DNA from 3 places in the Vibrio sp. R10-SG3-ISO10 genome. Region 3 is predicted to be linked to each of the others. Evidence: predicted binding sites of a transcription regulator. Region 3 holds the regulator's gene; each other region holds the start of a gene.
What was found. The regulator CRP, encoded in region 3, controls carbon source genes, mostly activating them, when cyclic AMP is high. The targets are predictions, from matches to a motif close to TGTGANNNNNNTCACA.
Positions count from the first base shown of each region.

Region 1: a site for CRP is predicted at 873-888, ahead of mlc (sugar metabolism global transcriptional regulator Mlc). Genes of this name have one in related genera too.
Region 2: a site for CRP is predicted at 882-897, ahead of AC6R16_RS15835 (glycogen/starch/alpha-glucan phosphorylase). Genes of this name have one in related genera too.

Region 1 is NZ_JCBDHG010000018.1:162,196-164,475, forward strand. It holds gene pyk (pyruvate kinase) at 1-460, opposite strand, end outside; gene mlc (sugar metabolism global transcriptional regulator Mlc) at 964-2,181, shown strand.
Region 2 is NZ_JCBDHG010000022.1:510,535-512,814, forward strand. It holds gene malT (HTH-type transcriptional regulator MalT) at 1-465, opposite strand, end outside; gene AC6R16_RS15835 (glycogen/starch/alpha-glucan phosphorylase) at 1,032-2,280, shown strand, end outside.
Region 3 is NZ_JCBDHG010000025.1:190,946-193,225, forward strand. It holds gene AC6R16_RS21775 (DUF1338 domain-containing protein) at 1-408, shown strand, start outside; gene crp (cAMP-activated global transcriptional regulator CRP) at 706-1,338, opposite strand; gene AC6R16_RS21785 (phosphoribulokinase) at 1,581-2,280, opposite strand, start outside.

The DNA.
Region 1 (2,280 bases), on a different contig from region 3:
CACCAATAATCACCTTAGTTCTTACTTGCGACTCGTTAACGCCCATGACTTGTAGCTGAACACGGCCATCATCAAGTAATAAAATATCACCTGCAGATACATCGTTCGGTAGCTCTTTATAGTCAAGCCCGACAGCATCTTTATCACCTTGACCCGCTTCGAGTTTATTATCTAGGGTGAAAATATCACCGATGCTGAGTTGAACCTTGCCCTCTTTGAAAGTAGAGACGCGGATTTTGGGGCCTTGCAGATCGCCAAGAATGGCGACATGAGTGCCCAATTTTGCGGCGATGTTACGAACTCGAGTAGCGCGCTCTCTATGATCATCTGCGGTTCCGTGAGAGAAATTCATTCTCACCACGTTGACGCCAGCTTCTAGAATTGCTTCAAGTACACCAGGTTTATCGGTAGAAGGTCCAAGAGTAGAGACAATTTTTGTTCTTCTTTGGATTGAGGTCATTCGGAGCTCCTTGATTGATGTTGCCGCAAGATGAATTGTATGCGGCATTTATACCAACCAGAACAAATATCTGGTCATTCTTGCTGGTTAAAATCACTGATAGCGGTGTTATAGATTTTGTAGGTAGAGCAACTAGCTATCTGCAATCTATACCTTGCTCTAAGCGATTTTTCCTGCGCAATTATCTGATCAGCTATTTATCCCGATTGGTATTATGATTCAGTTTCCATTCCCAAATGCATTAGTATTAAGTATATACAGGCCTAGCATCTGTGCTGATAATTCAGATGACAATATTGTGTACGACTTTGAAAAGGTGATGGAAGACATATTTATTTATGCAAAAAAATAGGAATGGATTTGTGATAAATCCTTCGCTATTTGATTAGGTACACAAACAAACATGTTTATACGTGACACTTGTCACGGCAATCTATCAAAGCTCTTCACAATTACTTCGCAAAGTAAAAAAATTACCATGTTGTTGATATTCGGAGCACTCCATGTACATGGCTCAACCTGGCCATATTGATCATATCAAGCAGGTCAATGCTGGCCGTGTATATAAACTCATTGATCAAAAAGGCCCAATTTCTCGTATCGATCTCTCGAAGCAGAGTGAGCTTGCGCCTGCAAGTATTACTAAAATTACCCGAGAGCTGATTGAGGCACACCTTATTCATGAAACGACGGTTCAGGAAGCGACCAGTCGTGGCCGTCCTGCTGTCGGTTTACAAGTGAATAACGAAGGTTGGCAGTTTTTGTCGATGCGTCTGGGGCGCGGATATCTGACGATTGCACTGCACGAACTTGGTGGTGATGTCCTGATTGATACCAAAATCGATATCCATGAAGTCGACCAAGACGATGTGTTAGCCCGCCTATTGCATGAAATCGATGAGTTTTTCCAAACTTACTCTGAGCAGCTTGACCGTGTGACCAGTATTGCAATCACGCTCCCTGGCTTGGTCAATTCGGAAAGTGGGGTTGTGCTGCAAATGCCTCACTACAATGTCGAAAACTTACCACTTGGCCCTGAGATTTATAAAGCGACCGGGCTTCCGGTCTTTATTGCTAACGACACGCGCGCATGGGCACTAGCAGAGCGTTTATTTGGGCATTCTCAAGAGAACGAAAACTCGGTTCTCATCTCAATACACCATGGTTTAGGGGCGGGTATCATTCTTGATGGACGTGTTCTGCAAGGTCGCCATGGTAATATTGGCGAACTCGGACATATCCAGATCGATCCTAATGGTAAGCAGTGTCACTGCGGTAATCGTGGCTGTTTGGAGACGGTGGCAAGTTCGCAAGCGATTCGCAATGAAGTTGCTGAACGAATCGCTCAGGGGGAAGCCTCATCATTGTCTGACATTGAAGAAATTTCGGTGGAAGATATCTGTGAAGCTGCTGAAAATGGCGATCCTTTAGCGGTCAATGTGATTGAAAAACTCGGTGGTTACTTAGGATCGGCGATTGCGATTGTGATTAATCTTTTTAACCCTGAGAAAGTGTTGATCGGCGGCGCGATTAATCAGGCCAAAGAGGTGCTTTATCCTGCGATTCAAACTTGCATCGAAGAGCAATGTTTACCCGTTTACCATCAAGACTTAGAGCTGGTGGAGTCGCGTTTCTACAAGCAAGCTACTATGCCTGGCGCTGCATTGATTAAGCAAGCCTTGTATGACGGCCTGCTATTGATGAAAGTAATAGAAGGATAGTGTTTTCTGAGCTGTTGCTCTCCTTTATCTTTCTAGTAAACCCATATAATCTTGAATGATATATGGGTTTATTTTTATCTTAGTCTTGCTATAGACTAT
Region 2 (2,280 bases), on a different contig from region 3:
CAAAGTGACGTTATCTGGCATATGTTTTAGGAAGAAGCGCATCGCTTCGTGAATTTCATCTTCTGAAATTAGGTGGTAGTCGTCTAGCACCAAGTAACACTCTTGATGGAAGTTCGACATTTCCGTGAAGACTTCGCCAAACAATGAGTGAAGCGACGAGAATTGACGCTTTTCCGCTAGCTTTTGTGAATTCGGGCAACTGCCATCCGTCGCTTTATTGAGCGCTTGTAGCAGGTAGTTGATGAAGCGGAATGAATCGTTATCGCTCTCATCAATACTGTACCAGCCTACGTGTGACTTATCTGATAGCCATTGGGCGGCCATCGTGGTTTTTCCATAGCCAGCAGGAGATCTAAACAAGACCAGTTTGTAAAATGGAGCTTGTTGAAGAAGGTCTAGTACTCGTGGTCGGACAATCGCATTATGTAAGCGAGCCGGGCGAGTTAATTTCGAAGGAATCCACATCTTTTTGTCCCTATGCCGTGCCCTATATTTAGAGAATCACGTAATTCCAATCAGCTTGGTACGTAATTGAGCAAATATTGTGCAATTAAGCTTATTGGCAAGGATGTTACTTGAGAATAATCGCTACAGTTATTGATCGACGGCGGGTTTTTCGCGTAATTCACATTTTGATGCTAACTACGCCCTATTTTTGTGATTCTTGTCACTTATTGGTGGGGTGAATAATGGGATTTGATCGCCCACTTGCACCAAAAAGCATGTAATTTGCATCGTCTAGCAAATCTTATTGTGACCGAGTATGCATATTGTTCAATTGACTATGTTCCTCTACACATATCTTTAATACATCAGTTATAGGTTAAATGCGTTGATGGTGTGATCCCTATCACCAGAGCTCAGACGATGTTGAATTTAAATGAGAGTTAGATCACTGAGCCCTTGGTAATACGCCCTCTACGCCCTTCGTCCTCCTCCCAAATTGCCGTGTTGTGGGAGGATGTTTTGCTGTTCATGTCAATGCACGATATGGCACAGATGGATTAGAACCAATAAGTGAGATTTCTCTAATGAAACCTACGCAACAGAAAAATTTTGATAAAGCGACTTTCCAAGCTGATGTGAAGAAGCACCTTTCAGCAACTTACGCTAAGACTGAAGAGACTGCGACAGCGCGTGAGTGGTACTTAGCTATGGGCAAAGCGCTTGCTGAACTAACAACATTTGACTTGCTTAAAACTGAGCAAGATCCAAAAATCAAAAACGCAAAAAGCGTTAACTACTTATCTCTAGAATTCCTAATTGGTCGTCTAACAGGTAACAACCTAATCAGCATGGGTCTATATGATCAAATCACTGATGCGATGGCTGAACTAGGTCAAAACCTAACGGACCTACTTGAAGAAGAGCGTGATCCTTCACTGGGTAACGGTGGTCTAGGTCGTTTGGCAGCGTGTTTTATGGATTCGTGTGCTGCACAAGAATACCCAACAGTAGGTTACGGCCTACACTACGAATACGGTCTGTTTAAACAATCGTTCGAAGAAGGTCGTCAGCAAGAAGCACCAGACGCATGGCGCGGTGTTGAAGGCTACCCTTGGGAAGTCGCGCGTCCTAAACTTGCGCAAGAAATTGGCTTCTATGGTCATGTCGAAGTAACACATGAGAACGGTAAAGAAGTTCGTAAATGGGTACCGGGTATGAGCGTAAAAGCAATGCCTTGGGATCTACCAATCGTGGGTTACGAGTCAGATACAGTTTACCCACTACGTCTTTGGGAATGTCAGGCAATTGCACCATTCTCACTAGCGAGCTTTAACAACGGCGACTACTTTGAAGCGCAGCACGCTCTTATCGATGCGGGCAATATCACTAAAGTTCTCTACCCGAATGATAACCACGAGAAAGGCAAAACTCTGCGTCTAATGCAGCAGTACTTCCACTCGGCGGCATCGGTACGCGACATTCTACGTCGTCATGAAGAAGCAGGTTTTGCGCTGGCTGATCTTCCTAAGCAAGAAACAATTCAGCTTAACGATACGCACCCAACAATTGCTATCCCAGAGCTAATGCGCATCCTTATCGACGAGAAAGGCCTATCTTGGGATAAAGCGTGGGATATCAGTGCAAATACTTTTGCCTACACTAACCACACGCTACTACCAGAAGCACTAGAAGCGTGGCCTGAGTCGCTGATTCAGCGTCTACTACCTCGTCATATGGAAATCATTTTTGAAATCAACCACCGCTTCCTACAAGAAGTACGTAAGATGTGGCCTGGTGATGGTGAGAAGCAAGCGAAGCTGTCTATCATCCAAG
Region 3 (2,280 bases):
TGTGGCGGTCGTTTGTGGGACATTAGCTTTGCTGACTTCCAGACGTTAGCGAAAGAAAGTGAGTACGCTTCTTGGCTGGCAGCACATGGTTATGGCGCCAACCACTTTACGGTTAGCGTCAATCAGCTTAACGCTTTTGAAGAAGTGAAAGGTGTCAATGATCACCTACGCGATTCCGGCTTTACCATCAATGAGTTTGGTGGCGAAGTGAAGGGGTCTCCTGATGTGCTGCTAGAGCAATCTTCAACGATGGCGGATAAAGTAGCGGTAACCTTCACTGAAGGCACAGAGATTATCCCTGGCGGTTTCTACGAGTTTGCTAAGCGCTACCCAATGAGCAACGGTGAACTTTATCCAGGGTTTGTTGCAGCTTCTGCTGATAAGATCTTCGAGAGTACTAACGGGTAGAGAGTAGATGCGAGATTCGGGCTTCGCCCTGCGAGAGTCGAGATCGGACTTCGTCCTTCGAGAGGTGGGAGCTAGTAGTGAGGCGATAGGGCCTTATGTCTACAAGGTGTTGACAGAACGAGTCCTTAATCAGTCATAATTTTCTCGATTCTCGATTCTCGATTCTCGATTCTCGATTCTCGATTCTCGATTCTCGATTCTCGATTCTCGATTCTCGATTCTCGATTCTCGATTCTCGATAAAAAAGCCACCAATGTCTCCATTGGTGGCTTTTAAAATTTTAGCGGTTAATCGAAATTAACGAGTACCGTAAACCACGATAGTTTTACCGTGTGCAGAAATTAGGTTCTGCTCTTCTAGCATCTTCAAGATACGACCTACTGTCTCACGAGAACAGCCAACGATTTGACCGATTTCTTGACGAGTGATCTTAATCTGCATGCCATCTGGGTGAGTCATCGCATCTGGTTGCTTCGCTAGGTTTAGTAGCGTTTGAGCAATACGGCCAGTTACGTCTAGGAATGCTAGGTCACCTACTTTTTGGCTAGTCACTTGTAGGCGGCTTGCCATTTGCGCAGATAAGCGCATTAGGATGTCTGGGTTCACTTGGATAAGCTGACGGAATTTCTTAAATGAGATTTCCGCAACTTCACAAGGAGATTTAGCACGAACCCATGCTGTACGCTCTTGGTCTTCTTCGAATAGACCAAGTTCACCGATAAAGTCACCTTGGTTTAGGTAAGAAAGGATCATTTCCTTACCTTCTTCGTCTTTAATAAGAACCGCTACTGAGCCTTTTACGATGTAGTACAAAGTTTCAGCTTTCTCGCCCGCGTGAATTAGCGTGCTTTTTGAAGGGTACTTATGAATATGACAATGTGAAAGAAACCACTCTAATGTTGGGTCGGTTTGAGGTTTACCTAGAACCATAATATCTCACTTCCTCTGCAGGGTACGCTTGCCGCTTTCCATATTTTAGCTAAGCCTTAATCAAGACCTACTAGGATAAGAGCACTTTACAAATGCTGCAAGCCAACTTGTGTTTCGGTAAGAAATAGTATCCTTTTTCGAAAACGATTTCTTGATTTTAATCGGGTACAACTGGGGTTTTAGTACGCAAAACTGTGCACATGATCACGGTATGAAAAGTAATCGTGTTCTAGCTGTGGGTATTAACCAATTTTGCCCGTTTCGATGAGCTGTTGAAGTATCGGTTTAACGATTAGCTCCATGGCAAAACTCATCTTACCGCCAGGGACAACAATCGTGTTATGACGCGACATAAATGCCCCATCTATCATTGCCAGTAGATATGGGTAATCTACGTTTTTAATGCCTCGTAATCGGATAACAACAAAACTCTCATCTAAACTCGGAATGCCTTTGGCGTTAAGCGGGTTAGATGTGTCGACGGTAGGGACACGTTGAAAGTTAATATGAGTACGAGAAAACTGCGGGGTAATGTAGTTCAAATAGTCATCCATGGAGCGGACGATAGAGTCCATCACCGCTTCACGCGAGTGACCACGATCGCGAGTATCGCGAACGAATTTCTGAATCCACTCTAGGTTAACGATAGGCACCATGCCAATTAGAAAATCAACATGCTGTGATACGTTAACCTCGCCATCGACAACACCGCCATGCAGACCTTCATAAAACAGGACGTCGGAGTTTTCTGGCAGATCTTGCCAAGGTGTAAAGGTGCCTGGCATTTGGTTGTATGGAACCGCTTCATCGAACGTATGCAGGTAACGACGGATTTGACCGACGCCCTCTTGACCGTACTTGCGGAAGAACTCTTCAAGTCCATTGAAGTCGTTCGCCTGAGGGCCAAAGTAACTGATATGGCGACCCTGCTCACGTGCCTTT